Regions from separate parts of the Streptomyces sp. NPDC058401 genome, predicted to be linked through region 2. Evidence: riboswitches for the same ligand, from Rfam matches in the RefSeq annotation. Region 2 holds a riboswitch; each other region holds the start of a gene.
What was found. Region 2 has a riboswitch for thiamine pyrophosphate ahead of thiO (glycine oxidase ThiO). Riboswitches for the same ligand answer to the same signal wherever they lie in the genome.
Positions count from the first base shown of each region.

Region 1: another riboswitch for thiamine pyrophosphate. It lies ahead of thiC (phosphomethylpyrimidine synthase ThiC); the one in region 2 lies ahead of thiO (glycine oxidase ThiO).
Region 3: another riboswitch for thiamine pyrophosphate. It lies ahead of ACFWNV_RS09165 (thiamine ABC transporter substrate binding subunit); the one in region 2 lies ahead of thiO (glycine oxidase ThiO).

Region 1 is NZ_JBHXKA010000006.1:70,343-80,322, forward strand. It holds gene ACFWNV_RS03810 (IclR family transcriptional regulator) at 179-916, shown strand; gene ACFWNV_RS03815 (SsgA family sporulation/cell division regulator) at 1,014-1,463, shown strand; gene ACFWNV_RS03820 (YibE/F family protein) at 1,748-3,163, opposite strand; TPP riboswitch at 3,236-3,380, shown strand; gene thiC (phosphomethylpyrimidine synthase ThiC) at 3,375-5,162, shown strand; gene ACFWNV_RS03830 (glycosyltransferase) at 5,232-6,344, opposite strand; gene ACFWNV_RS03835 (hypothetical protein) at 7,494-7,820, shown strand; gene ACFWNV_RS03840 (aldo/keto reductase) at 7,976-9,025, shown strand; gene ACFWNV_RS03845 (hypothetical protein) at 9,272-9,980, shown strand, end outside.
Region 2 is NZ_JBHXKA010000068.1:19,147-29,126, forward strand. It holds gene ACFWNV_RS23960 (Rv2175c family DNA-binding protein) at 1-25, opposite strand, end outside; gene ACFWNV_RS23965 (NAD(P)/FAD-dependent oxidoreductase) at 555-1,799, opposite strand; TPP riboswitch at 1,925-2,037, shown strand; gene thiO (glycine oxidase ThiO) at 2,035-3,234, shown strand; gene thiS (sulfur carrier protein ThiS) at 3,231-3,431, shown strand; gene ACFWNV_RS23980 (thiazole synthase) at 3,437-4,249, shown strand; gene ACFWNV_RS23985 (hypothetical protein) at 4,819-5,040, opposite strand; gene ACFWNV_RS23990 (hypothetical protein) at 5,033-5,182, opposite strand; gene ACFWNV_RS23995 (GntR family transcriptional regulator) at 5,373-6,131, shown strand; gene pknB (Stk1 family PASTA domain-containing Ser/Thr kinase) at 6,686-8,665, shown strand; gene ACFWNV_RS24005 (deoxyribonuclease IV) at 8,675-9,550, shown strand; gene ACFWNV_RS24010 (DUF4396 domain-containing protein) at 9,652-9,980, shown strand, end outside.
Region 3 is NZ_JBHXKA010000017.1:45,815-55,794, reverse strand. It holds gene frr (ribosome recycling factor) at 1-168, shown strand, start outside; gene ACFWNV_RS09175 (phosphatidate cytidylyltransferase) at 168-1,250, shown strand; gene rlmN (23S rRNA (adenine(2503)-C(2))-methyltransferase RlmN) at 1,344-2,456, shown strand; TPP riboswitch at 2,518-2,626, shown strand; gene ACFWNV_RS09165 (thiamine ABC transporter substrate binding subunit) at 2,711-3,790, shown strand; gene ACFWNV_RS09160 (ABC transporter permease) at 3,850-5,466, shown strand; gene ACFWNV_RS09155 (ABC transporter ATP-binding protein) at 5,466-6,488, shown strand; gene ACFWNV_RS09150 (hypothetical protein) at 6,658-7,563, opposite strand; gene ACFWNV_RS09145 (LOG family protein) at 7,666-8,775, opposite strand; gene ACFWNV_RS09140 (hypothetical protein) at 8,802-9,875, opposite strand; gene ACFWNV_RS09135 (ABC transporter ATP-binding protein) at 9,857-9,980, opposite strand, start outside.

The DNA of each region.
Region 1 (9,980 bases), on a different contig from region 2:
GGCACCGAACGCCGGTACCACCGCTCTGACCTGCGGTTCTCTGATACAGACACCGAGCACGACCCCCAGGAGTCACGGCACACGCGGGGGCGGCCCCCGCAGGGCGGGCCCCCCCAAGGCCCGCCGCCACGCCTGGGGGTGAGCTTTGTCTTCGGTTCACAACGCCGGTGTGCCGACTCTGATCGGTTCGGTGCAGCGGGCGCTGAGGCTGCTCGAAGCGGTGGGTTCCCATAGTGAGGGAGCCCCGGCGAAACAACTGGCGCGCGAGGCCGGGCTCCCGCTTCCCACCGCGTACCACCTGCTGCGCACCCTGACGCACGAGGGCTATCTGCGCCGGGAGAGCGGGGTCTTCGTCCTGGGGGACGCCGCGGGCCGACTGGCCGGTGGCGGGCTTCAGCAGAAACGTCGCAGCATGATCCTCGACTCCCTCGCGCACTTCCGCGATGCCGTCGGGGCCCCCGTCTACTTCGCCGTCTACCGCGAGGGTGAAATCGAGGTCGTGGGTGTCTCGGACACCCCGGCCAGCCCGGCCTGCGAGGAGTGGGCCGATTTCCGCGAGACCGGCCACGCGCACGCCATCGGGCAGTGCCTGCTCGGCCAGCTCGACGAGAAGACGCGCAAGGACTACTACGACCGTCACCCGGTCGAGGCCATCACCGCCCACACCGTGCGGGATCTACGGACTCTGGAGCAGCGGATCGGCTCCATGGAGCGGATGCAGCCGGTGACGGAGCGGCAGGAATACGCCCTCGGCACGGTGTGCGCGGCCATCCCCATCACGGCCGGCGACACCGCCGCGACGATGGCGATTTCTCTCCCTCTGCACCAGGAAAGTCGATTGCTGTATGCGGTCGATCGGCTACGGAGTGAAGTAGGCGCGCTGTTGAGCACCCTCTCGTTCTCTATCAGTATCTGAAAACTCACTCCTTGTGATCTGCTAGCGCTTCCACCACTCTTGTCAAGAGGGCCTTGGGGGATCATTCCTGGCCACTTCCACTACAGCGGGGTAGGCAATGCGCGAGTCGGTACAGGCAGAGGTCATGATGAGTTTCCTCGTTTCCGAGGAGCTCTCGTTCCGGATTCCGGTGGAACTCCGGTACGACGCTCGTGACCCCTACGCAGTCCGCCTGACCTTCCACCTTCCCGGAGATGCGCCCGTGACCTGGGCGTTCGGCCGGGAGCTCCTTCTGGACGGCATCAACAAGCCGTGCGGTGACGGCGATGTCCACATCGCCCCGACCGATCCGGAGGAACTGTCCGATGTCCACATCCGGCTGCAAGTGGGTGCAGACCGGGCTCTCTTCCGCGCGAGCGCGGCGCCACTCGTGGCATTCCTCGACCGCACCGACCGGATCGTTCCGCTCGGCCAGGAGCGCAACCTCGGGGACTTCGAGGAGAACCTCGACGAGGCGCTCGACAAGATCCTCGCGGAGTCGCAGCAGAACGAGCAGAACGCGGGCTGACGCCGGCCCGGCCGGACGCCCGCTGACCAGGGTGAGCCGGCGAACGCCAACGCACCATCCGGATCAACCTGCATGACGGATCAACCTGTATGACGGCACGACCTGTATGACGGCACGACCTGCATGACTGGCATGACGGCACCACCTGCATGACGGCACCACCCGCACCACCGAAGCTACGCACCACGGCTCAGCGTGCCGACGCGCTGAGCGCTCCACCTTGCCCTTCCTCACGACCGGCCGTGTGCGCGAACTGACCCGTCACGCCCGCCGGTCCGCATATTTCAGCGCTTGCGCCGCCGACCCCGGCCGCCGCGGAGCGGCCCCGAGGCCGCTGTGGCCGCCGGGGATTCCGCGCGGTCCGCGGACACCACCAGTGCGGCCAGGGCCGTCGTCACGGGGACCGAGGCGACCAGTCCGATCGAGCCCACGAGGGTCCGTACGATCTCCTCCGCGACCAGCTCGCTGTTGGCCACCGACCCCATGCTGCTGTTCGCGATGGAGAACAGCAGGAGCAGCGGCAACGCCGCGCCCGCGTACGCCAGTACCAGGGTGTTCACCACCGAGGCGATGTGGTCGCGCCCGATCCGGATGCCCGCCCGGTAGAGCCCGCGCGGGCCCATCGACGGGTCGGCCTGGTGGAGTTCCCAGACCGCGGAGGTCTGGGTGACGGTCACGTCGTCGAGCACGCCGAGCGATCCGATGATGACACCAGCAAGCAGCAAACCGCTCATGTCGATGTTCGGGTAGAGCCCGTGGATCAGCCCGGTGTTGTCGTCCGTGTTGCCGCTGAGGAACGCCCAGTCGATGAACAGCGAGCCCAGCAGGCCGATCAGCAGCAGCGAGATGATGGTGCCGAGGACCGCCACCGAGGTCCGGGCCGTCAGTCCGTGGCACATGTAGAGCGCGATCAGCATGATCGCGCTGGCTCCGACCACGGCCACGACCAGCGGATTCGACCCCTGCAGGATCGCCGGGAGGATGAAGAGGGTCAGCACCGCGAAGCTGACGACGAGGGCGATGAGCGCGAACAGTCCGCGCATCCGCCCGACGATGACGACCGAGAGGGCGAAGATGCCGGCGAGCAGGGCCATCGGCAGCTTGCGGTTCACGTCGATCACGGAGTACTGGAGGTCCCGGGGCGCGTCCGGCGCGTAGGCGACCACCACGTCCTGGCCGTCCGTCAACTGCCGTGGTGCGCCCGGCTGGATGATCTCGATGAACTCGCGGCCCTTGTCGGGGCCGCTGCCGACCTTGACCGTGGCCTTCTTGCACTCGCCGTTCTGCGCGGCGATGGCCTCGCGCCCCTCGGGAGTGGAGGCGTCGCCGGTCGGCGGTACCTGTGCGGCGTTCACGGATTTGCAGTCGACGTGCTGGAGCGCGACGACCGTGCCCTGCTGGGTCTGCCGGTCGAAGCCGACGCCGGTGCGCTCGTGACCCGGCGCACCACCGGGCCAGAGCACCACCATGCCGATCACGACGGCCGTGGCGAAGGGGATCAGCACGGCCGCGATCACCTTGCGCAGGTGCTTCGAGACGGGGGCCGCCGGGCCGTGGCTGTGCGCATGGCCGTGGGAGTGGCCGGAAGGGGCGGCGGGCGAGTGACCGGGGTCCGCGTGCGCGTGGTCAGCGTGGCTGGAGTGACCTGCGTGACCAGCGGGATCCGTGGGTTCGGTGGGGGGCTGCGGCGAGGACGTCACTGGCTGATCATCGCAACAGATGAGGGGGCCCACTGTTCAGCACGCCACACATGACGCTAGCGTGGGGGCTACTTTGCACAACGCGGGAGCTCGGAGCACCGGGCTGAGAGGGCGCTGATCACCGTTCGCATTCGAATATGCGTACGGGAAGAGGCTGCGTCGACCGCCGAACCTGTTACCGGGTAATGCCGGCGTAGGGAGATTAGGTCTCATGACCATTCAGGACGCACGCACGCCTGCCGTCAGCCAGGACGCCGACGGCCAGACCGAGCGCCAGCCCGGCTGGCACAAGGGGTACGTGGCGGGCTCCCGCCCCGACATCCGGGTGCCGGTTCGTCAGGTCCACCTCACCAACGGCAAGGACGTGACGCTCTACGACACGTCCGGGCCGTACACCGACCCGCAGATCGAGACGGACGTGCGCCGGGGCCTGCCGCCGCTGCGCGAGAACTGGATCATCAGCCGCGGCGACACCGAGGAGTACTCGGGCCGCCCCGTGCGCCCCGAGGACGACGGCATCAAGCACACCTCGCCGCGCGGTGGCCTCAAGAACCTCGACGCGGTCTTCCCGGGCCGTCCGCGCCAGCCCCGCCGGGGCCGTGGCGGCGCCGCGGTCACGCAGCTCGCGTACGCCCGCCGGGGCGAGATCACCCCGGAGATGGAGTACGTCGCGATCCGCGAGAACGTCTCCCCCGAGGTCGTCCGCGAGGAGATCGCCGCAGGCCGCGCGGTCATGCCGGTCAACGTGAACCACCCCGAGATCGAGCCGATGATCATCGGCAAGCGGTTCCTGGTGAAGGTCAACGCCAACATCGGCAACTCCGCGGTCACCTCCTCGATCGAGGAGGAGGTGGACAAGATGACCTGGGCGACCAAGTGGGGCGCCGACACGGTCATGGACCTCTCCACCGGCCGCAACATCCACACCACCCGCGAGTGGGTGCTGCGCAATTCTCCCGTGCCGATCGGCACCGTGCCGCTGTACCAGGCGCTGGAGAAGGTCGACGGCCGCGCCGAGGACCTGACCTGGGAGATCTACAAGGACACGGTCATCGAGCAGGCCGAGCAGGGCGTCGACTACATGACGGTCCACGCCGGCGTGCTGCTGTCGTACGTGCCGCTCACCGCGCGCCGCAAGACCGGCATCGTCTCGCGCGGCGGCTCGATCATGGCCGCCTGGTGCCTGGCGCACCACAAGGAGAACTTCCTCTACACGAACTTCGAGGAGCTCTGCGAGATCCTCGCGGCGTACGACGTCACGTACTCCCTGGGTGACGGCCTGCGCCCCGGTTCCATCGCGGACGCCAACGACGCGGCGCAGTTCGCGGAGCTGAAGACGCTGGGCGAGCTCAACACCATCGCCAAGCGCCACAACGTGCAGACGATGATCGAGGGCCCCGGGCACGTCCCGATGCACAAGATCAAGGAGAACATCGACCTTCAGCAGGAGATCTGCGAAGAGGCGCCGTTCTACACGCTCGGCCCGCTGACCACCGACGTCGCGCCCGCGTACGACCACATCACCTCGGGCATCGGCGCCGCGATGATCGCCTGGTGGGGCACCGCGATGCTCTGCTACGTCACGCCCAAGGAGCACCTGGGCCTGCCGAACCGCGATGACGTGAAGACCGGTGTCATCACGTACAAGATCGCGGCCCACGCGGCGGACCTGGCCAAGGGCCACCCGGGCGCCCAGGAGTGGGACGACGCCCTGTCGGACGCGCGGTTCGAGTTCCGCTGGGAGGACCAGTTCAACCTGGCCCTCGACCCGGTCACGGCCCGTGAGTTCCACGACGAGACCCTCCCGGCCGAGCCGGCCAAGACCGCGCACTTCTGCTCCATGTGCGGTCCGAAGTTCTGCTCGATGAAGATCTCCCAGGACATCCGCCGCCAGCACGGCGGCGACCTGGGCGCCGAGGAGATCGAGGCGGGCATGGCGGAGAAGTCCGCCGAGTTCGCGGCCGCGGGCAACCGCGTGTACCTGCCGCTGGCGGACTGACCTCCCGCTGAGGCACATACGGACGGCCCGCGACACCGAGGGGGGAGTCGCGGGCCGCCGTTGCGTACGTCAGGCGAAGGCCGGGGAGCCCACGCCCAGCTTGCGCCGCGCGAACTCGAGGTTGGCGAGGACCCGGTCCTGCTGGTCGGCGGGCAGTTTGCCGCCCTGGAGCAGGAGTTGGCAGCAGTCCAACGACTCCTCGTACTCCCCGGTCCAGTAGGCGGCCACCGCGAGTTCGTCGAGTGCGCGCCAGTCGTGCCAGGCGAACTCGACGAAGAGGATGTCCTCCGGGTGGGGCACCCGAACCGCCTGCCGGGCGAACAGGTAGGCGAGGGGCCAGCGGCTTTCGAGGCGGCAGAGCCGGGCGAGGTCGCCGAGGGCCTCGGCGCGCGAGGGGCGGCTCTCGTGCGCCCGCAGGTAGCGGTCCGTCACCTCGGCCGGCGGCCTCTCGAGGGTGACCGCGAGCCGTGCGGCGTAGAGCTGCGCGCAGTAGGTCTCCTCGGCCCAGCCGCCCATGGCCACCCGGTGGTCGTAGGCGGCGAGCGCCTTCTCGGGCTCTCCGGCGTCGCGCCAGCTCTGGGCCAGGTAGAAGGCGTACCGGGAGTTGTCGGGCTCCTTCGCGAGGCCTTCGGTGAGTACCTCCGCATCGCGCAGGTACTTCGCCCGCTGCCCTTCTTCGCGGAAGCGGGCCCCGCCGCCGACGGAGAGGATGTTGAAGCCCTCGATCACGTCGCGGCCGTACTCGGCGCCGCAGTCGATGTACTCGTGGAGCACGCCGACGTACCTCCAGGGCAGCCGGGTGGAGACCAGCGCCGGCCGCCAGTGGACGATCGGGCCGTCGTGCAGCGCCACCTGGTACGCGTCGAGGGTCAGCTCCGGCATGCGGAATCCGGACTGGATCTGCATCTCGTCGTCGCCGTCGATGAAGAGCAGGTAGTCGGCGCTGGAGCGCGCGAGCTCGATCGCCTCGGTGCGGCTGCCGTCGAAGCCCTTCCACGGCCGCTCGTGGAGCGCGCCGGGCAGGTCGGCGAAGCAGTCCCGGATGACGTCCTGGGTGCCGTCGGTGGAGCCCGTGTCCACGATCACCCAGGTGTCGATCAGGGGGCGCACCGACTCCAGGCACTTCCGGATCGTCGGCGCCTCGTTCTTGACGATCATGTTCAGACAGATGGTCGGCCTCACCGCAGCACCCTCTCGTCGGACGGATCGCGGGCGACGTTAGGGAGTGGGGCCGCCGATGGGTCGGCGGCACGCCGGTGGCGCGGTGGCGCTACCACCCGGTGGGCGTCGACGCATCCGTTCGGGGGCGGCCGATAAGCCGTTCTGCTGATAAACGCCCCGCCGGCTCAAGATCCGGGCGGCGCGGTCCGTAAGTCCCAGGGACGTTCGAACCCGCAGCCGGGGCGCCACCCGTTCCGGCTCGCATTCCGTTCCGAAGGAGCGCCGCAGATGAGTCGTGAGCACCAGACCAAGCTTCGCCTTGGTCCCGTCCCCCGCAACCGTGCCTGGATCGCGGGAGGTGCCCTGGCCTCCCTTTCCCTCGTACTCGTGGGCATGGCCACCCCCGTCGTCGCGGTGGCCAGACCGGCGGTCACCGCGGTGAGAGCCACCGCCCCGTCGGCCGGCGGCGGAGGCGAGGACTGCGAGCCGCACGGCGGACCGCCGCAGGACAGGTACCGGGGCGGCGGCGGGGACGACGACGGTCACGGCAACTGGGGCGACGACGAGGGACGCGAGCACCACGACGGACACGACCACGGATGCCCCCCTGTAGGCCCTACGGGTCCGACCGGGCCTACGGGGCCTACGGGGCCTACGGGTCCTAGCGGCGCGACGGGTGCGACGGGTGCGACGGGCGCGACCGGTGCGACCGGTGCCGGCGGTGCCACGGGCGCGACCGGCCAGACGGGGCCGATCGGGGCTACGGGTCCCACCGGCGCGACGGGTGCGACGGGTGCGACGGGTGCGACGGGTGCGACTGGTCCCGACGGCGCGACGGGACCGACGGGCCCGACGGGTGCTGACGGTGCGACCGGTGCCACGGGTGCGACTGGTCCCGACGGTGCGACGGGCCCGACGGGTCCCACGGGTGCTGACGGTGCGACCGGTGCCACGGGGGCGACCGGTCCCGATGGCGCGACGGGCCCGACGGGTCCGACGGGCCCGACGGGTCCGACCGGTGCTCTGGGCGCCACAGGTGCGACCGGTGCCACGGGTGCGACCGGTGCCACGGGTGCGACCGGTGCTACCGGCGCTTGTTCCGACATCGACGCCTACACGCCCTCGAACACCGAGGACTTCCAGGCCGTACTCACCGGCGGCAGGACGTACGTGGGGAAGGCCTCCACCGTGGGCGGGGCGATCGCCTGGCAGGACCTCACCAACTCGACCGCGACGATGACCGATCCCGCGAACCCCGGCTACCCGGCCAACGTCTGCGGCGTCGCGATCGAGTCCCGGGGCAACAACGCGTTCGTCAAGGTGGTGACGGCGACCGGGACCGTGTGGCAGACGCATGGCGACATCAATGGCAACACCTTCGTCTGGAACGAGCCGTGGCTCCAGCAGACGACGCCCACACCGGCCGTGCTCGTCAGAGGCGCGTTCAAGGGCGAGTTCAAGGCCGGTCCCGCCCGCCCGGCCAAGCCGCGCAAGTGATCCGGCATGCCTGACCTGACGTAGTACAGACAGCACCGACGCGGCCCGGGCCGCCCCGGACATCTTCCGGAGGCGGTCCGGGCCGTCGTGGTCCCGTGCGGTCGCGGGGGCTTGCGCTGGAGCGCGCTCCAACTTTTACAGTGCGGCCCATGAGCATGCGATACCGAATTCTGGGTGGGACCGGCATCGAGGTCAGCACGCACTGCCTCGGCACGATGATGTTCGGCGCGGTGGGAAATCCGGATCACGAGGAGTGCGTGCGGATCATCCACGCCGCGCTCGACCACGGGATCAACTTCGTGGACACCGCGGACATGTACTCCGCCGGGGAGTCCGAGACGATCGTGGGCAAGGCCCTCAAGGGCCGGCGGGACGAGGTCGTGCTCGCGACCAAGGTGCACTTCCAGATGGGCGAGGGCCGCAACCGCAGCGGGAACTCCCGCCGCTGGATCGTGCGTGCCGTCGAGGACAGCCTGCGCCGGCTGGACACGGACTGGATCGACCTCTACCAGGTGCACCGTCCCGACCACGGTACGGACGTCGAGGAGACCCTCTCCGTCCTCGGCGACCTGGTCCGGGCCGGCAAGATACGAGCCTTCGGCTGCTCCACCTTCCCGGCCGAGGAGATCGTCGAGGCGCACCACGTCGCCGAACGGTGGGCCCTGCCGAGGTTCCGGACCGAGCAGCCGCCGTACTCGATCCTCGCGCGCGGCATCGAGAGCAGCGTGCTGCCGGTGGCCCGGAGGTACGGGATGGGCGTCCTGACCTGGAGCCCGCTCGCGTCCGGTTTCCTGAGCGGGAAGTACCGGCTCGGCAGGACCATCGACATGACCTCGGGGCGCGCCGCGCTGACCCCGGCCCGCTTCGACCCCGCGGTTCCGGGAAATATCGCGAAGCTGGAGGCCGTGGAGCAGCTGGTGGAGCTCGCCGACTCCATCGGCTGCACGCTGCCCGAGCTGGCAGTGGCCTTCCCGCTGGCCCATCCCGCCGTCACCTCGGTGATCACCGGGCCGCGGACCATGGAGCAGCTGGAAGCGCTGCTGAAGGGCGCCGGCCTGGTCCTCGACGACGCGACCCTCGACCGGATCGACGAGATCGTGGAGCCGGGCCGGAACCTGTACCACCCGGACGGTGCCTGGCGCTCCCCGGCCCTGACGGATGTCGGGCAACGGCGACGGGTGCTGGGAGACCGGTCCGCCGACTAGGGGGCGAGTGCTCCGATGTTTCACGTGAAACAGAGCCGGCTGTTTCACGTGAAACATGGCGCATGCGCAGACCCGTGTGGCCGTGCTCCAGGCCGCCAAGTGGCCGTGCGCACTGCACCGTTCCGCTGACGGATGGGCGTGCCGATCGGACGGGAAGGGGCTGGGTCCCCAGGATGGCCCGCGGAGACCGGTCGTACGTCCGGACTTCGCAGGTCGATTCGATCCGGTGTGTGCGAGGAGCGGTACATGAGTTCTGAGAACAAGACCCGTACCTACTTGGGGCCGTTGCCCCGACGGGCCGGCTGGCTGACGGGCAGCACGCTCGCCTCGGTGGCGCTGGTGCTGGCGGGCCTGGCGACTCCGGCGGTCGCGCTGGCGGAGGCGTCGGGCGGTCCGGACCACTGCAAGGCGCAGCAACACAGAGCGGGTGCGCCGGCGGCGGCTCACGGTGACGACTGCAAGGTGGGCCCGCGGGGCCCGCGCGGACCGAAGGGGCAGAAGGGCGCGACGGGTCCCACCGGGCCCAGGGGCGTCACTGGCGCGACGGGCCCGACCGGGCCGCGCGGCTACCCCGGGGCGACGGGCGCCACCGGGGCGACGGGCGCCACCGGTCCGACGGGTGCGACCGGCGCCTCGGGTACCAACGGTGCGACGGGTGCGACCGGTCCTACCGGCCCCACCGGTGCCACGGGCTCCACCGGTGCCACGGGCGCCACCGGCCCCTGCAACGACATCGACAGTTACTCGCCCTCGAACACCGAGGACTTCCACGCCGCCCTCTCGGGCGGGATCGCCTACGCGGGACGGGCGTCCACGCCGGGCGGCGTGCCGGTCTGGCAGAACATCAGCGACGCCGACGACAACCCGGGCTTCCCCGTGGGTATCGCCTGCGGCATCTCCATCGCGTCCCGGGGCAATGACGCGTTCATCAAGGTGCTGACCACGACCGGCCAGG
Region 2 (9,980 bases):
CGATCTTTGCGTCAATCTCGGTCACGAGCACAAGCCTGCCATCTCACCGCGGCCGCCGGTACCCGAGCGACCCCGTCCGGGGCCCGGCGGCCCCGCGACCGGGGCCGGAGACGGGCCGGACGGGTCCGGAGCGAGCCGCCATCGGGACGGACTCGGGATGGGCGCAGGCCCGGGAATCGGGACGGGCGCAGGCCCGGGGGCGAAGCCCCAAACGGGTCCGGGCACCCGGGGAACCGGGCCGGGGACGCGCAGTCCGGGGCAGAGCCCTGGGGCGGGACCCGGGGCGCAGCCCCGAAGCAGGCCCGGGCGCAGCCCGAGGAACGGGACCCGGGGCGCAGCCCCGAAGCGGGTCCGGGCGGAGCCCGGGGAACGGGCGAAGGGCGGGTAGGGGACTTCCCCCGCGGGGCCGGACCCGCACGGTGCGGGCCCGGAACGGGAGCCGGCGCAGCCCGACCCGGGCCGGGCCGGGTCAGGGGCTCGGGGCCCGGGCGCCCAGGGCCCCGTACCCCGGCGGAACCCGTTCCCGACCCGCGCCCCGCCGGGTCAGCGCCGGGTCAGCCCAGCGCTGACTTCAGCGCAACCCCCGGGTCCGCAACCTTCGCCGGGTCCACCGCGACCCCCGACTCGATGAGCCGTCGCCCCTGCGCCAGGTCACGCGGCCGCCCCACCGCGAGGACCGCGACCAGCCGCCCGTCCCGCAGCCAGCACACCGACCAGGTGTCGTCCGCCGCGGAGCCGCGCCACACCAGCGCGTCCGCGGCGCCGTGGTGCCCCGCGTACTGCACGAAGCGGCCGAACTGCTCCGACCAGAAGTACGGCACCGGGTCGTAGACCTGCTCCCCGGAGCCCCCGGCCACGATGTCCGCGGCGACCACCCGCGGCCCCTGGAGGGCGTTGTCCCAGTGGTGCACCAGCAGCCGGGACCCGTAGCGGCCCGAGGGGAACGAGGCGCAGTCCCCCACCGCGTACACCCCGGGCACGGAGGTGCGCAGCCGCTCGTCGGCGACCACCGCCCCGTCCGCACCGAGCTCCACTCCCGATCCCGCCAGCCATCCGGTGGCCGGCCGGGCTCCGATGCCCACCACCACCGCCCCGGCCGGCAGTGCCCGCCCGTCGGCGAGGAGGACCCGGCCCGCCTCCACGGAGGCCACCCGCGCGCCGGTCAGCAGCTCGGCGCCGGCCTGGGCGTACCAGCGCCCCATCGGTTCGGCGACCTCCGCGGGCAGCGCGCCCGCCAGCACCCGGTCGGCCGCCTCGACGACCGTCACCGCGCAGCCCGCCTCTCGGGCGGCGGTGGCGAATTCCGCGCCGATCCAGCCGGCCCCGACCACGACGACCGCCGAGCCGGCCGCGAGGACGGGCCGCAGCCGGGCCGCGTCGTCCAGGGTGCGCAGCAGGTGCACCCCGGGGACTCCCTCCGCGCCGGGCAGGGTCAGCGGGAGGGCGCCGGTCGCCAGTGCGAGGACCTCGTACGGGACCGGGCCCGCCTCGGTGTCCACCTCGCGGTCGGCGGGGCGCAGCCCGGTGACCTCGACGCCGAGCCGGAGCTCGATGCGGAGCTCTTCGAAGTCGACGTCGAAGGCCGAGTCCTCCGCCTTGCCGAGGAGCACCGCCTTGGACAGCGGGGGCCGGTCGTAGGGCTGGTGGGGTTCGGCCCCCAGCAGGGTGACGGGGCCGGTCCAGCCCTGTTCCCGCAGGGCGACGGCTGTCTGGACCCCGGCCATGCCGGCGCCGACGATCACGACTCCGCGCGGAGGGGTGCCGGCCTGTTGCGTCTGCTGTTCCGTCTGCTCGCTCACGCGGCCCAGCCTAATCAACTGACGGTCCGTCAGGAATAGCGGGCGGGAACCTCCCGCGAGCCGGGCACACCCCGGCACCGGGGAGGCAGCCTTACCGGCCGTCGGCCTCGGCGTTACTCTGGCACCGAACCTATCGCGGGAGTCCGGGCGCACCGGGCTGAGAGGGAGGCTGGCCGGCCTCCGACCGTACGAACCTGATCCGGGTCATGCCGGCGAAGGGAGGGGCTGGACGCCCATGCATTCATATCGGAACGGCCGGAGTCCCGGCCACGACGTCCTCGTCATCGGGGGCGGCATCATCGGCCTGGTCACCGCCTGGCGGGCGGCCCGGCGCGGGCTGCGCACCGCGCTGGCCGATCCGGACCCCGGCGGCGGCGCCGCCCAGGTCGCGGCCGGCATGCTGGCCGCCGTCACCGAGCTGCACTACGGCGAGGAGACCCTGCTCGGGCTCAACCTCGCCTCCGCCGCCCGCTACCCCGCGTTCGCCGCCGAGCTCGCCGAAGCCAGCGGCGGCATGGACATCGGCTACCGCGCCTGCGGCACCCTCGCCGTCGCCCTCGACGCCGACGACCGGCTGCACCTGCGCGAGCTGCACGCCCTCCAGCGCCGCTGCGGCCTGGAGTCCGAGTGGCTGACCGGCCGCGAGTGCCGCCGCCTGGAACCGATGCTGGCTCCGGGCGTACGCGGCGGCCTGCGCGTGGACGGCGACCACCAGGTCGACCCCCGCCGCCTCGCCGCCGCCCTGCTGGCCGCCTGCGAACGGGCCGGCGTCACCCTGCACCGCGCCGGCGCGGCCCGGCTGCTGACCGCCGCCGACCGGGCCTGCGGCGCGGTCCTCGACGACGCGGACGGTACGGAGCTGCGCGCCGACCAGGTGGTGCTGGCGGCGGGCTCGCTCAGCGGCCGGCTGGACGGCGTACCGCCCGAGGCCGTGGCCCCCGTACGGCCGGTGAAGGGGCAGGTGCTGCGCCTCTCGGTGCCACCGTCCTACGCGCCGTTCCTGTCGCGGACCGTACGGGCCGTGGTGCGCGGCAGCCACGTCTACCTCGTGCCCCGCGAGAACGGCGAACTCGTCGTCGGCGCCACCAGCGAGGAACTCGGCTGGGACACCACCGTCACGGCGGGCGGGGTCTACGAACTCCTGCGCGACGCCCACGAACTGGTGCCGGGGATCACCGAACTCCCCCTGGTGGAAACCCGGGCGGGGCTGCGCCCCGGATCACCGGACAACGCCCCCCTCCTCGGCCCGACCGAACTCCCCGGCCTCCACCTGGCCACCGGGCACTACCGCAACGGGGTCCTGCTGACCCCGCTGACCGGGGACGTGATGGCGGACCTGCTGACCACCGGCGAACTGCCGGAGATCGCCCGCCCCTTCACCCCGCGCCGATTCACCCTCACGTCGGCCCTCACGCGACAGGAGTCGTTCGCATGACCATTTCCGTCAACGGCGAGCCGCGCGAGATCGCGGACGGGACCATGCTCGCCACGGTGATCGCCACCCTCACCGAAGCCACCAAGGGGGTCGCGGCCGCCCTCAACGAAACCGTCGTACCGCGCGGCCAGTGGCCCTACACCTCCGTGACCGAGGGCGACCGCGTCGAGGTCCTCACCGCGGTCCAGGGAGGCTGACCCCCATGGCGGACACGCGCGACATCTCCGACGACGCCTTCACCCTCGCCGGCCGGACCTTCTCCTCCCGCCTGATCATGGGCACGGGCGGAGCCCCGAGCCTGGACATCCTGGAACGGGCGCTGGTCGCGTCCGGCACCGAACTCACCACGGTCGCGATGCGGCGCCTCGACCCGACGGTCCAGGGCTCGGTCCTGTCCGTCCTGAACCGCCTCGGCATCTCCGTCCTCCCCAACACCGCGGGCTGCTTCACGGCCGGCGAGGCCGTACTGACGGCCCGGCTGGCCCGCGAGGCCCTCGGCACGGACTGGATCAAACTGGAGGTCGTCGCGGACGAACGCACCCTCCTCCCCGACGGCGTCGAACTGCTCGACGCGGCGGAGACCCTGGTCGACGAGGGCTTCACCGTCCTCCCCTACACGAACGACGACCCGGTCCTCGCCCGCAAACTGGAGGACGTGGGCTGCGCGGCGATCATGCCGCTCGGCTCCCCCATCGGCTCCGGCATGGGCATCCGCAACCCGCACAACTTCGAGCTGATCACCGAACGGGCCGGAGTCCCGGTCATCCTGGACGCGGGCGCCGGCACCGCCTCCGACGTGGCCCTGGCCATGGAACTGGGCTGCGCGGCCGTCATGCTCGCCTCCGCGGTGACCCGCGCACAGCTCCCCGTCCTGATGGCCGCGGCCATGCGCGACGCGGTCTCGGCAGGCCGCCTGGCCCACCGCGCAGGCCGCATCCCCCAACGCCGCTTCGCAGAGCCCTCCTCCCCCCACCAAGGCCGAGCCACCCTGGACCCGGAACGCCCGGCGTTCTGAGGGGTCGGGTGTACGGGGCCCTGCGCGAGCGGGGCCCGACGGCGTACGGGTTCACTGCGGGGGCGGGGCCCTCGCCCCCGCGGGCCCACACCCGGATCCGGTGGCTGCCCACCCGCCCCCTCCGGCGCCGGGGCGGGACCAGACCGCCCAGCCGGTCAGGACCGGGGGAGGGCGGGACCGGGCCCGGCCGGGAGCGGCGAAGGCTTTGGGGTTTCCCGTCAGCCTCATCGTCCTTCCGCGTCGGGCCGGCCTGTCAAGGGCGCTCACTGCGTTCGCGTCGCTTCGCGACGGCCTTCGGCCGCCCTTGACAGACCGACCCGCCACGGAAAAACGAAGGCAGCCGGAAAACCCCAAAAGAACGGCCTCGCCAGAGAGACATGAACGGTCATACCGGTCATGAGCAGCCCCGCTCCGGGGAACCGGCCTCGGGCCCGGCCGACCACGGGCGCATCAGATCGCTACACGCACCCCATAGCCAAGCGTCTGCCGGCCGTCCGAAGCCAACGCCTCAAACACCTACCCAAGCCCGAGGGTGTTGCGCTGGTGCATCACGTCTGGGGGGATGCGGATCACGTCGCCCGGCTGACGCTTTCGACGTTCTGGATCGAGGTGGTGAACTCGCGGCCGGACGCGTCGCGGATATAGGCCAACTTCATCCAGCGCGCTCGGGCGTCGGAGTCCGAGACGTTCTCGTTGATCACGGCCATCAACTCCCCCTCGACGCCGGATGCGATGTCGCGAACGAGGTGGCGAAGAAGTCGATGAGGAACGTACTCGTAGCGCTCATTCATCCGAGACCCCCTCGAAGCTGCTGAGGAAGAGCTCCCAGCCGACCAGCGCACGATCGAGCAGATCCGCGTTGGAGCTGTCCTCTTTGGTGGCGGTGCCGGTGCCGGGCTCGGAGTCGGCCCTCTCCACAGGAATCTGCAGCATTCAGATCACTCCTCGGTCTTGAGGTCGCTTCAGAGACGACATCTCTAGAGACCTCTCAACTGCATCCGACGCAGGGCGGCTTGTCAACACATCTCTAGAGATGTGACCCCTATGGATCCCCGCGTTCGGTACGCGCAGTGGCCTACCTCTAGCCCTAGGGTGTCTAGAGAGGAGAAGGAGTGATCGTTCGATGACCAGCCAAGACGGCTCCCGCCAGCCGAAGTACCAGCGGATCGCTGATGCGCTGAGGACGGCCATCCAGTCGGGTGAGCACGGCCCGGGCGACCGCCTGCCAGGTGAGAACGAGCTCATGGCCACCTACGGCGTCGCCCGGATGACCGCGCGACAGGCCCTCGGCGTGCTCCAGAACGAAGGCCTCGTGGAAGCGCGGAAAGGCGCCGGTGTCTTTGTCCGGGCGTTCAGACCGCTGAGGCGACGCGGGATCCAGCGCCTGGCACAGGAGCAGTGGGGCTCAGGCCGTTCCATCTGGTCCGCGGATACCGAAGACCGGGACCTCGTCGTCGACCAGATCGAGGTGCGCGAGGAAGAGGTCGCGATCCGCATCGCCGACGCCCTCGGCGTTTCCGCAGGGTCCCGGGTCTGGGTGCGCAGCCGCCGCTTCGTGCTTGACGGAAAGCCGGTGCTCCTCGCGACCTCGTACCTACCGTCGGACGTCGTCGCCAACTCACTCATCACGCAAGCCGATACCGGCCCTGGTGGGACGTACGCGAGGCTGGGCGAGCTGGGGCACGAGCCGGTCCACTTCCGTGAGGAGATTCGCTCCCGGATGCCTTCCGCCGACGAGGCCGAACGCCTTTCGCTCTCGGTGGGCACACCTGTCATCCAGATCGCCCGCACCGCGTTCGCCGAAGGTGGACGGGCCGTTGAGTTCAATGAGATGACTCTGGACTCCGCCTCCTACGTCCTGGAGTACGACTTCGACGCCTAGAGGGCTTGGGTGGGTGTTTGAGAGGTCGGCTTCGGACGGCCGGCAGACGCTTGGCCATGGGGTGCGTGTAGCGATCTGATGCGCCCGTGGTCGACCTTGAGGTCTTCGTGGTCGCCCGGGCCCGGGGCCGGTCCCCCGGAGCGGGGATGGGCTGTGCGGCATGGCCGTTCATGTCCCTCTGGCCAGGCCGTTCTTTTGGGGTTTTCCGGCTGCCTTCGTTTTTCCGTGGCGGGTCGGTCTGTCAAGGGCGGCCGAAGGCCGTCGCGGAGCGACGCGAACGCAGTGAGCGCCCTTGACAGGCCGGCCCGACGCGGAAGGACGATGAGGCTGACGGGAAACCCCAAAGCCTTCGCCGCTCCCGGCCGGGCCCGGTCCCGTCCTCCCCCGGTCCCGCTCCTTCGTCGAGGGCACCGGTGGGAGAAGCGGGACCGGGTGCGGCCCGCGGGGGTGAGGGTCCCGCGCCCGTCAGGCTCCGTACCCGCCCACGTCACAGCTGCGCTGCAACCCCCAGGCGGCCGGGACGGGGGGCCATCCGGCCCTCGTAGAATCGGCGGGTGGATACGACCCTGGATGACCCGCTCGTCGGGCAGACGCTCGACGGCCGCTACCGCGTGGACGCCCGTATCGCGGCCGGCGGCATGGCCACGGTCTACCGGGCCGTCGACACCCGCCTGGACCGGATTCTCGCCCTCAAGGTGATGCACCCGGCCCTCGCCGCCGACCCCGGCTTCGTCGACCGGTTCATCCGTGAGGCGAAGTCCGTGGCCCGGCTGGCCCATCCCAACGTGGTGGCCGTCTTCGACCAGGGGACGCACGGCCCGTACACGTACCTCGCCATGGAGTACGTGTCCGGCTGCACCCTGCGCGACGTGCTCCGCGAGCGGGGCGCGCTCCAGCCCCGCGCGGCCCTCGACATCCTCGAACCGGTGCTCGCCGCCCTCGGCGCCGCGCACCGTGCCGGTTTCGTGCACCGGGACATGAAGCCCGAGAACGTGCTGATCGGCGACGACGGCCGGGTCAAGGTGGCCGACTTCGGGCTGGTGCGGTCCGTGGACTCCGTGACCAACACCACCGGGTCCGTCCTCGGCACCGTCTCCTACCTCGCCCCCGAGCAGATCGAGAACGGCGTCACCGACACCCGCGTGGACGTCTACGCCTCCGGGGTCGTGTTCTACGAGATGCTCACCGGCTCCAAGCCGCACACCGGGTCCAATCCGGCCCAGGTGATCTACCAGCACCTCAACGAGGACGTTCCGCCGCCGTCGGCCGCCGTCCCCGGGCTGCCCGTCGCGCTCGACGAGCTCGTCGCCCAGGCCACGGCCCGCCATCCCGACCTGCGTCCCTACGACGCGGCCGCCCTCCTCGGGCTGGCCATAGAGGCCCGCGTCCAGCTCAGCGACTCCGAGCTGGACGCCGTACCGCCGCAGGCCCGGGCCGCCGAGCGGACCGCCGCCGAGGACCGGACCAGCGTGATCCCGCGCCCGGTGACCACCCAGGCCGCGCACGCCTCGCATGCCGTGCCCGCGTCGCATGCCGCGCACACCGCGCATCCCGCACACGCCTCGCACGCCGAGCCCGTCTCCCACACCTCCCGGCTCTCCGCTCCGCCGCTGCCCCCGGCGCCGACGTCGGCCGCCTCGCGGATCCGGCGGCCCGGCGCGCTGCTCGTCGTACTCGGCGTCCTGCTCTTCCTCGGCCTCGGTACCGGGGTCTGGTACATCAGCTCCGGCCAGTTCACCAAGGTCCCGAACCTGCTCGGCAAGACCGAGGCGGAGGCCAAGTCACAGCTGTCGGCGGCCGGGCTCGGGGTGAAGCGGGTCGACCGGAAGTTCAGCGCGGCCTTCGACAAGGGGACCGTGATGAACACCGACCCCTCCGGCGGCAAGCGCATCCGCGGCAACGGCGCGGTGACACTCACCATCTCGCGCGGACCCGAGGTCGTCGTCGTTCCGGACCTCAAGGGCAAGCCCCTGGAGGCCGCGAAGGCCGAACTGACCTCGGTCGGCCTGACGCCGGGGGCCGTCACGCAGGCCTTCAGTCAGGACGTCGCGCAGGGCTCGGTGATCAGTACCGACCCGGCGGGCGGCCAGAAGCGGTCGCTCGACACCCTGGTCGCGATGGTGGTCAGCAAGGGCCGCCCGGTGCCGGTCCCGCGCGTGACGGGTACCCCCCTGGACCAGGCCCGTTCCACCCTGGAGGGCCTCGGCCTGAAGGTGGAGACGGCCCCGGAGCAGGTGAACTCCCCCTCCCCCGCCGGTACGGTCGCCAACCAGTCGATCGGCGCCGGCAGCCAGGCCGCCGCGGGTGACACCGTCACCCTCACCGTGTCCAAGGGCCCCCGTCAGATCCCCGTCCCGGACGTCACCGGGCAGGAGGCCGACGCGGCCCGCGCGACCCTGGAGGGACTGGGCTTCAAGGTCAAGGTCGACAAGCCCTTCCTCTCCTTCAGCAACACCGTCGACTCCCAGTCGGTCCCCGCGGGCCAGAACGCCGCCGAGGGCAGCACCATCACCATCAGGACCAAGGGGCTGTAACAGCACGCCATGAACACCAATTCAACGGGCCGCAATCCAGTCGGCGGGCACGTGCCCGTCGCGGGCGGGCTCGCCTCGGTCGGGCTGGCCTACGCCCGCGAGATGGGCGCCGAGGCCGTCCAGGTCTTCGTCGCCAATCCGCGCGGCTGGGCCACCCCGGTCGGCAATCCGGCGCAGGACGAGCTGTTCCGCGAGGCCTGCGCGGCCGAGGGGATCCCGGCGTACGTCCACGCGCCGTACCTGATCAACTTCGGCTCGCACACCGAGGCCACCGTCGAGAAGTCCGTGGAATCGCTGCGGCACTCGCTGCGCCGGGCCCGGGCGATCGGCGCGCTCGGGGTGGTCGTGCACACCGGCTCGGCGACCGGGGGCCGGCCGCGCGAGGCGGCGTACGCGCAGGTCAGGGAGCACATGCTGCCGCTGCTGGACGAGCTGACCCATGACGAGGACCCCTTCCTGCTGCTGGAGTCCACGGCCGGGCAGGGTTCCTCGCTGTGCTCGACCGCCGAGGAGTTCGGCCCGTACTTCGACGCCCTCGACCGGCATCCGATGCTCGGGATCTGCCTCGACACCTGCCACATCTTCGCGGCCGGGCACGATCTGGCGGAGCCGGGCGGGACGAAGCAGACGCTGGACCTGCTGGTGGACACGGTGGGCGAGGGCCGGCTGAAGCTGGTGCACGCCAACGACTCCAAGGAGGGCGTGGGCGCCCACAAGGACCGGCACGCGAACATCGGGCAGGGCCACATCGGCCGGGACGCCTTCGCGGAACTGTTCACGCATCCGGCGATGGAGGGCGTCCCCCTGATCACCGAGACGCCGGGCGGCAAGGAGGGGCACGCGGCGGACGTGGCGCTGCTGAAGGAGCTGCGCGAGCTCCGCTGACCTGTTGAGGAATACCCCAGGGGGGTATACGGTTCTGTCATACCGACCGACAGAGCCGCTATCCGGCGTTCCTCGCCAGGGTTCCTCGCCAGGGGGTTGTCATGGAACACGCGCACGAGCAGCACCAAGGTCACGCCGGGCACGAGCACCACGGCCACGGCACCGCCGGCGGAAAGGTCACCTGGGCCGCCGCCGCGCAGGCCACGCTCCACTGCCTCACCGGATGCGCCATCGGCGAGGTGCTCGGCATGGTCATCGGCACGGCGCTCGGCTGGGGAAACGCCCCGACGATGGTCCTCGCGATCGCCCTGGCCTTCTTCTTCGGCTACGCGCTCACCCTGCGCGGGGTCCGCGCCGCCGGCCTGGACCTCCGTACGGCCATCCGGGTGGCTTTGGCGGCGGACACCCTGTCGATCGCCGTCATGGAACT
Region 3 (9,980 bases), on a different contig from region 2:
ATCCGCCGCAAGGCGAAGGACGCCCTCGACAAGCTCGTCAAGGACAAGGAAGCCGGCGAGGACGAGGTGCGCCGCGCCGAGAAGGAGCTCGACGACACCACCGCGAAGTACGTCGCGCAGGTGGACGAGCTGCTGAAGCACAAGGAAGCCGAGCTCCTCGAAGTCTGATGAACGACACTTCCTGGCAGCCGGAGCCGGTTCCGGCGGGTCCCGCCTACGATGCGCTGGTGGGCCCGCACACTCGGCCCATGCCCATCGTGCCCGATGCCGCCGGCCGTGACTTCGACGACCGGGAAGCACGCGATCGGGGGGCCGCCGCTGACGGCGGCCCCCTCTTCCGCGCCGATACGCCGCCGCAGGAGCCCATGCCCAGCCCCCCGCCGCCGACCCCGCCTTCGCCGGCACCGCAGGACGCCTCCCCACCGCCTCAGAAGAAGCGGGCCGGGCGGGACCTGCGTGCCGCCATAGGGGTCGGAGTGGGCCTCGGCGCGGTGATCTTCGCCTCGCTGTTCATCGTCAAGGCGGTCTTCGTCGGCGTCGTCGTCGTGGCGGTCGTCGTCGGCCTGTGGGAGCTCACCTCCCGGCTCCAGGAGAAGAAGGGCATCAAGGCCCCGCTGGTCCCGCTCGCGATCGGCGGTGCGGCGATGGTCATCGCCGGGTACGTCCGCGGGGCCGAGGGCGCCTGGGTGGCGATGGCGCTCACCGCCCTCGCGGTCCTGGTCTGGCGGATGACCGAGCCGCCCGAGGACTACCTCAAGGACGTCACCGCCGGTGTCTTCGCGGCGTTCTACGTGCCCTTCCTGGCCACGTTCGTCGCGATGCTGCTCACCGCCGACGACGGGCCGCAGCGGGTCGTCACCTTCCTGGTCCTGACCGTGGTCAGCGACACCGGGGCCTACGCGGTGGGCTGGCGCTTCGGCAAGACCAAGCTCGCGCCGCGCATCAGCCCCGGAAAGACCCGCGAGGGGCTCTTCGGAGCGGTGGCCTTCGCGATGGGGGCCGGCGCCCTGTGCATGGAGTTCCTGATCGACGGGGGCGTCTGGTGGCAGGGCCTGGTGCTCGGCCTCGCCGTCGCCGTCAGCGCCACACTGGGCGACCTCGGGGAATCCATGATCAAGCGGGATCTCGGGATCAAGGACATGGGCACCCTGCTGCCGGGCCACGGCGGGATCATGGACCGGCTGGACTCCCTGCTTCCGACGGCCCCCGTGGTGTGGCTGCTGCTGGCCCTGTTCGTCGGCACCGGCTGACCTGCGAAAAGGCGCCCGTGCAGGCGGGGCGGTTACTCTTGGAGGGCGCGCTGCTTCTGCGGCGCGCCTTTCGTCTTACAAGGAGTACCTGCCATGGCCCGCCCTGTACCGGGAGAGCTCACTTTCGTCGCCCCTCGTGGAGCGAAGAAGCCGCCCCGGCACCTCGCCGACCTCACCCCCGAGGAGCGCCGGGAGGCGGTCGCCGCGATCGGTGAGAAGCCCTTCCGGGCCAAGCAGCTCTCCCAGCACTACTTCGCCCGGTACACGCACGACCCGGCCGAGTGGACCGACATCCCCGCCGCCTCGCGCGAGAAGCTCCAGCAGGAGCTGCTGCCGGACCTGATGAACGTCCTGCGCCACATCTCCTGCGATGACGACACCACCCGCAAGACCCTGTGGAAGCTGCACGACGGCACGCTCGTCGAGTCCGTGCTGATGCGCTACCCGGACCGGGTCACCATGTGCATCTCCTCGCAGGCCGGCTGCGGCATGAACTGCCCGTTCTGCGCCACCGGCCAGGCCGGCCTCGACCGCAACCTGTCGACCGCCGAGATCGTCCACCAGATCGTCGACGGCATGCGCGCCCTGCGCGACGGCGAGGTCCCCGGCGGGCCCGCCCGGCTGTCGAACATCGTCTTCATGGGCATGGGCGAGCCGCTCGCCAACTACAACCGTGTCGTCGGCGCCATCCGCCGCCTCACCGACCCGGAGCCCGACGGCCTGGGCCTGTCCCAGCGCGGGATCACCGTCTCCACCGTGGGCCTGGTCCCGGCGATGCACCGCTTCGCCGACGAGGGCTTCAAGTGCCGCCTCGCCGTCTCCCTGCACGCCCCGGACGACGAGCTGCGCGACACCCTGGTCCCGGTGAACACCCGCTGGAACGTCCGCGAGGTGCTCGGTGCGGCATGGGAGTACGCGGAGAAGTCCGGCCGCCGGATCTCCATCGAGTACGCCCTGATCCGCGACATCAACGACCAGGCCTGGCGCGGTGACCTGCTCGGCAAGCTGCTCAAGGGCAAGCGCGTGCACGTCAACCTGATCCCGCTGAACCCGACGCCCGGCTCGAAGTGGACCGCCTCGCGGCCCGAGGACGAGAAGGCGTTCGTGGACGCCATCGCCCGCCACGGCGTGCCCGTGACCGTCCGCGACACCCGCGGGCAGGAGATCGACGGGGCGTGCGGCCAGCTCGCCGCCTCGGAGCGCTGATTTTCGCCAGTTGAGGTTTGCTTTCGGCCACGGGGTACCCTGTGGCCGAACAACCAATTTCATATTCCGACAGGGGAGCGCCACAGCGCTGAGAGTGCGGTATCCGTCACCGCAGACCCTCTGAACCTCGCCCCGGTCATTCGGGGTAGGAAGTTCGGTCACCACTCAAGCTGTTGCGCCCTGCCCGGCGTCCGCTCCACAGAGCGCCGGGCAGGGCCGCGTCTTCTCCTGGACATCCCAGGAGGAATGCACCAATGAGCACCACCAAGAAGCTGGCGGGCGTCGCGCTCGCGGCCGCGCTCGGCGTCACCACGCTCAGCGCCTGCGGCGGCGACGCCAAGGACAAGGCCGCGGACGACAAGACGATCACCCTCGTCTCGCACGACTCCTTCAACGTGACCGACACGGTCCTCAAGGAGTTCGAGCAGCAGAGCGGCTACACCGTCAAGGTCCTGAAGTCGGGCGACGCCGGCGCGGCCCTGAACCAGGAGATCCTCACCAAGGGCTCCCCGCGCGGCGACGTGTTCTTCGGCGTCGACAACACCCTCCTCTCCCGCGCCCTCGACAACGGCATCTTCACGCCGTACGAGGCCAAGGGGCTGGCCGACGTGAAGCCCGAGTTCGTGCTCGACAAGGAGCACCGGGTCACCCCGGTCGACTCCGGAGACATCTGCGTCAACTACGACAAGGCCTACTTCGCCGACAAGAAGCTCGCCCCGCCGCAGACGCTGGACGACCTGATCAAGCCGGAGTACAAGAACCTCCTGGTCACCGAGAACGCCGCGACCTCCTCGCCCGGCCTCGGCTTCCTCCTCGCCTCCGTCGGCAAGTACGGGGACGCGGGCTGGGAGGGCTACTGGAGCAAGCTCAAGGCCAACGGCGTCGAGGTGGTCGACGGCTGGGAGCAGGCCTACAACGAGCGGTTCTCCGGCTCGGCCGGCGGCAAGAAGGCCAAGGGCGACCGCCCGCTGGTCGTCTCCTACGCCTCCAGCCCGCCGGTCGAGGTCCTGTACGGCGAGCCGCAGCCGGCCGAGGCCCCCACGGGCGTCGCGACGGGCACCTGCTTCCGGCAGACCGAGTTCGCCGGTCTGCTCAAGGGCGCGAAGAACGAGAAGGGCGGCAAGGCGCTCCTGGACTTCCTGATCTCCAAGAAGTTCCAGGAGGACATGCCGCTCCAGATGTTCGTGAACCCGGTGACCAAGGACGCGGTCCTGCCCGAGCTGTTCACCAAGCACGGCGTGGTCATCGAGAAGCCCGAGACGGTCGCCCCGGAGGCCATCGCCAAGAACCGTGACCAGTGGGTCAAGGCCTGGTCCGCCCTCGTCGTGAAGTAGGACGAGTGAGCGGCGTTCCGAAGGAGAGCGGGCGGGCCACGGCCGTCAGGCTCGGTCTGATGGCCGTGCCGCTCGTCTTCTTCGGGCTGTTCTTCGCGTACCCCGTCGCCGCGATCGTCGGGCGCGGGCTCAAGACGGACGCCGGCTGGCAGTTCGGCCGGATCGGCGAGGTGCTGGCCCGGCCCGACATCGGCGACGTGCTCTGGTTCACCACCTGGCAGGCGCTCGCGTCCACGGCGCTCACGCTCCTGATCGCACTCCCCGGCGCGTACGTCTTCGCGCGCTTCGAGTTCCCCGGCAAACAGCTGCTGCGGGCGCTCGTCACGGTGCCGTTCGTGCTGCCGACCGTCGTGGTCGGCACCGCGTTCCTGGCGCTCGTGGGGCGGAACGGTCTGCTGGACGAGGTGTGGGGGATCCGCCTCGACACGACCGTCTGGGCGATCCTGCTCGCGCACGTCTTCTTCAACTACGCCGTGGTCATCCGCACGGTCGGCGGGCTGTGGGCGCAGCTGGACCCGCGCCAGGAGGAGGCCGCCCGGGTGCTCGGCGCCGGGCGGTTCGCCGCCTGGCGCCGGGTGACGCTGCCCGCGCTGGTCCCGGCCGTCGCGGCCGCCTCGCTCATGGTGTTCCTGTTCACGTTCTCCTCCTTCGGCGTCGTGCAGATCCTGGGCGGGCCCGCGTACTCCACCCTGGAGGTGGAGGTCTACCGGCAGACCGCGCAGCTCCTGGACCTGCCGACGGCCGCCGTGCTGACGATGGTGCAGTTCGCGGCCATCGGCGGGATCCTCGGCGTGCACGCCTGGACCGTGCGCAAACGGGAGACCGCGCTGCGGCTCGTGGACCCGGGGCGGACCACGCACCGGCCGCGCGGCTGGGCGCAGCGCACCCTGCTCGGCGGGGTGCTGCTGACGGTGGCGCTGCTGATCGTGGCGCCGCTCGCGGTGCTGGTCGAGCGCTCGCTCGACGCCCCCGGCGGGTACGGCTTCGGCTTCTACCGGGCGCTCCAGGAGGTGGGTGCGGGCGGCGGAACCTTCCTCGTGCCGCCGCTGGAGGCGATCTGGAACTCCCTGCAGTACGCGCTCGCCGCCACCGCCATCGCGCTGGTCGTCGGCGGGCTCGCGGCGGCCGCCCTGACCCGGCGCGCCGGCCGCTTCGTCCGGGGCTTCGACGCGCTGCTGATGCTCCCGCTGGGGGTGTCGGCCGTGACCGTCGGCTTCGGCTTCCTCATCACCCTGGACAAGCCGCCGCTGGACCTGCGGACCTCGTGGATCCTGGTGCCGCTGGCGCAGGCGCTGGTGGGCGTTCCCTTCGTCGTACGGACCATGCTGCCGGTCCTGCGCGCGGTGGACGGACGGCTCCGCGAGGCCGCCGCCGTGCTCGGCGCCTCACCGCTGCGGGCCTGGCGGGAGGTGGACCTGCCGATGGTGCGGCGGGCCCTGCTGATCGCGGCGGGCTTCGCCTTCGCCGTGTCCCTCGGGGAGTTCGGGGCGACCGTCTTCATCGCGCGGCCCGACCATCCGACGCTGCCCGTCGCCGTGGCGCGGCTGCTGGGGCGGGCCGGGGAGATGAACTACGGCCAGGCGATGGCCCTGAGCACGATCCTCATGCTGACGTGCGCGGTGTCCCTGCTCCTGCTGGAGCGGCTGCGACCCGACAAGACCTCCGGAGAGTTCTGATGACCCTGCTTCAGCTGGAAGGGGTGTCGGTCCGCTTCGGTGAGCGCGCGGTCGTGGACTCCGTGGACCTGGCGGTCGCCGAGCACGAGATCGTGTGCGTGCTCGGGCCCAGCGGCAGTGGCAAGTCCACCCTGCTCCGGGTGGTGGCCGGGCTCCAGCCCGTCGCCGCCGGGCGGGTGCTGCTGGGCGGCGCCGACCAGGCCGCAGTGCCCGTACACCGGCGGGGGGTGGGCCTGATGTTCCAGGACCACCAGCTGTTCCCGCACCGGGACGTGGGCGGGAACGTCGCCTTCGGGCTGCGGATGCGGGGTGCTTCGAAGGAGTCCTCCGAGGCCCGGGTCACCGAGCTGCTGGAGCTCGTCGGGCTGCCCGGGGCGCAGGGCCGGGCTGTGGCCTCGCTGTCCGGGGGTGAGCAGCAGCGGGTCGCGCTGGCGCGGGCGCTGGCGCCGTCGCCGCGGCTGCTGATGCTGGACGAGCCGCTCGGGCAGCTGGACCGCGGGCTGCGGGAGCGGCTCGTGGTCGAGTTGCAGGGGCTGTTCTCGCGGCTGGGCACGACCGTGCTGGCCGTCACGCACGACCAGGGCGAGGCGTTCGCGCTGGCCGACCGGGTGGTTGTCATGCGGGACGGGCGGATCGCGCAGGCGGGGACCCCGCTGGAGGTGTGGGAACGGCCGGCGTCGGAGTTCGTGGCGCGGTTCCTGGGCTTCGAGAACGTGGTGCCGGCGGTGGTGTCGGGGGGTGTCGCCGCCACTCCGTGGGGGAAGGTCGCCGTTCCGGCGGGGGCCGCGGAGGGGGATCGCCGGGTGCTGATCCGGCCGGCCGGGGTGGTGCTTTCGCCCGGGGGGCTGGGGTGCGAGGTGGTGTCGCGGACCTTCCGGGGGACGCATGTCGCGCTGCTGCTGCGGCCCGAGGTGGGGCCGGGGCTGGAGGCGGAGTGTGAGCTGGCCGGGGCGCCGGCGGTCGGGGACCGGGTCGCGGTGACCTTCGCCCCGGGCGAGGTGGTCGTGCTGCCGGGGGAGTAGGCCGCCGCTGTGTGGGGCCCGGTGGGCCCGGTGGGCGGGTGCGGCTGGGTCGGCCCTGCGGGGCGAGGTCCCCTACCCGCCCTTCCACCGTTCCCCGGGCGCTGCCCGGACCCGTCCTGGGGCTCCGCCCCAGACCCCGGTCCTCAAACGCCGGACGGCTGGGCTGTCGTCAGCCGATCGGAGCCGGTTGCGGCAAGGGGACATCCTCGTCCGCGCCCTCGTGGTTGCCGTACCAGGCGACCGCCACCGCGCCGGTTACCGCCAGGGCGAAGCCGAGGACGGCCAGCCAGGCCATGCCGGGCCGGGAGGCGTCGCCGAGCCAGAGCACGCCGATGGCTCCGGGGAGCACGGTTTCGCCGACGACCAGGGCGGCGGTGGCGCCGTTCACCGAGCCGATCTGGAGCGCCACGGTGTGCAGGTACATGCCGCCGACCCCCGCCAGGACGATGGCGTACAGGGCCGGGTCGGAGAGGAGGGAGGGGAACGAGAACGGCTCGATGCCGTTGAGGATGCGGACCCCGACGCCCAGCGCGCCGAATGCCAGCCCCGACAGCAGGCCGGCCAGGATCGCGGCCCGGGCGCCGAGGAAACGTACGGCCACGGTGCCGCCCGCGATGATCAGCACGGTCACCGCCAGGAGCCACCAGTGCGTGGCGGCCGGCGCGTAGTGGCCGCCCTCGTGGCCCGCCGCCGTCGCCAGCAGGACCAGGGCCGCGCAGACGACCCCGATGGAGGTCCACTCCTTGCGGGTCAGCCGGATGCCGAGCATCTTCACGCTGAGCACGGCGGTGATCACCAGGTTGGCGCTGATGACCGTCTGGGACAGGAAGAGCGGCAGGAGGCGGGCGGCCAGGGCGCCCAGGCCGAAGCCCACGAAGTCCAGGATGGTGCCGACGATGAACTCCCAGGTCATCGCGGCCTTCGCCGTGGAGCTGAGGTTCGGGCCGCCGTGCTGGGTGACCCCCGCGGCGGCCGGTGACATCCGGGCCGCCCGCCGTGAGCCCACGGCTTGCAGGACGGATCCCGTGCCGTAGCAGATGGACGCCGCGATGGCGGTGAGCAGTCCTATGAGCACCCGGGGGCTCCGTTCACGTCTGGCAGGTTTTACGTAGTGCGTACCTCTTCCAGACGTGGAAAAGGCGGGGGAAGTTGCCTGCCCGGGGCAGGCCGTTTCGGGTCAGCCCATCGCGGCGAGGGCCGCCGGGACCTCGGACACCGAGTCGACCAGGGCGATCCGGGACTCCATCGCCCGGCCGCGGGCCAGCGCCTGGAGCAGCGGCCAGGCCGGCAGCCGTTCGGTCCAGTGGGCGCGGTCGACGAGGATCATCGGGGTCGGCTCGCCCCGGGACTCGTAGTGGTTGGGCGTCGCGTTGTCGAATATCTCCTGGACCGTGCCCGCGGCGCCGGGAAGGAAGACCACGCCCGCGTTGGAGCGGGCGAGCAGCCCGTCCTCGCGGGTGGCGTTCGCGAAGTACTTCGCGATGTGCCCGGCGAAGGGGTTCGGCGGCTCGTGTCCGTAGAACCAGGTCGGGATGCCCACCGAGTCGCCGCCCGTGACGGCCGGCCAGCGTTCCCGTACGGCGAAGGCCGCGCGCGCCCAGTCGGAGACCGACGGGACGAAGGAGGGGGCCTTGGCCAGCATCCGCAGGGCCTCGGGCAGGGCCTCGTCGGGGGAAGGGGCGAGGTACGCGCCGAGGTTGGCCGCCTCCATGGCGCCCGGGCCGCCGCCGGTGGCCACGGTCAGCCCGGAGCGGGTCAGCGTCCGGCCGAGTTCGGCCGCGCCCCGGTAGGCGTCGCCGCCGCGGGCCATGGCGTGGCCGCCCATCACACCGACGACCCGGGCACCGGCGAGGTGCTCGTCGAGGGCGTCGGAGATGGCGTCGTCGTGGATGGAGCGCAGCATCGAGGAGTAGATGTCGCCGTCCGCCTTGGTCTCCTGGAACCAGGCGTACGCCTCGGCGTCCGGGGTGGACTCGTAGCCGGCGGAGAGCCCGGTGAAGAGCTCCTCGGGCGTGTAGAGCAGGCCCCGGTACGGGTTGAACGGCAGGTCGGGGACGGGCGGGAAGACCAGGGCGCCGTCCGCGCGCACCTTGACCGAGGCGTCCGGTTCCATCGCGCAGCCGAGGAACACGGCGGAGGAGGTGTCGGCGGACAGCAGCGCGAAGGTCCGCTCCAGCAGGTTGACCGACTGGATCCGGTACCCGCTGAGCGAACCGCGGGCCACGACCCGGTCGAACTCCGCGAGCGTCTCGATCTCGGTATCGGTCTCGATGTGTGGGTTGACCATTCGGCCCACCCTAAGGGCTGCCCGCCTCAGCGGGTCAATGCCAGCGACGTCAGCTGTGACACACCCCAGCTGAGCGGCAGGCACACCGCCACCAGCGCGGTTGCCCGTACGGTCGCGGCCGTACGGAGGACCTTGCCCGGGGCGCCGAGCCCGGTCAGGGTCTCGCGGGTGGCGGCCCGGGCCTGGTGGACCTCGGCCGCGGAGACGAGCAGGGTGGCCGCCGCGCACAGGGCCACCAGGGCGGCGGCGGGCACGGTCAGCGGGCCGAGCGGGACCTGGAGCCCGCCGTGGTCGCGCAGGGCCACGGCGCTGAGGGCGCCCGCCCCGACGGCGCACAGGACACCGAGGGGTGCGCCCAGCCGGGGGGCCTCCTCCTGGAGGGCCCGCCCGGCGAGCAGCCTGAGCGCGCCCGGGCGGACGGACTGGACCAGCGTCCCGCAGGCGTAGGCCAGGCCCGGACCGGCGAGGGCGAGTCCGAGGGCGGTCAGTGCCCAGCCCGCGGGCATGCCGGCTCCGCCGGGGCGGGCGTAGGCCAGGGCGGCGAGTCCGCAGGCGGTGAGGGCGATGCCCCAGGGCAGGGCGGTCTGCGGAGCGGGCCGGGGGTGCGGGCGCAGGGCGAGGGCGGTGGCGATCGAGGCGGCCAGCGGGAGCAGGGCCAGCAGGGTGAGGGCGGCCGCCACGGGCAGGGGGTCGTCGGCGTGGAGCAGCAGGGCCCCGGCGCCGTCGAAGGGCAGTCCGGTCACCTCCCCGCGCAGGTGGAGGAAGACGGCCAGGGCCACGGCGCTGCCGAGGGTGCAGGCCACGGCGGTGGAGATGGTCGCGATCAGGGTGAGCCGTACGGGGCCCAGCCCGGCGGCGTCCAGCCCTTCGAGGGGCCGGGTCGCGGGGTCGGTACGGGCCACGGCGACGGCGAACTGGACGGTGACGGCGAGGGGGACCAGGGCCCACAGCAGCTGAGGGAACGATCCGGCGGGCCGGGCCGTGGCCTGCGCGAGCACGTACAGCAGCAGGAAGCCGCTGCCGGCCGAGGCGGCGGCGACGAGCAGCCGGCGCAGCTGTACCAGCGGCCGGGAGCCGCGGGCTAGGCGGAGAGCGAGCACGCGGCCTGGTCCTCCGGGGGCTGGGGGATGGAGGTCGGGGAGAGTCCGGCCGCGGCTGCCGCGGCTGCCGCGGCGGCCATGCGGCCGTCGAGCAGGGCGAACCGC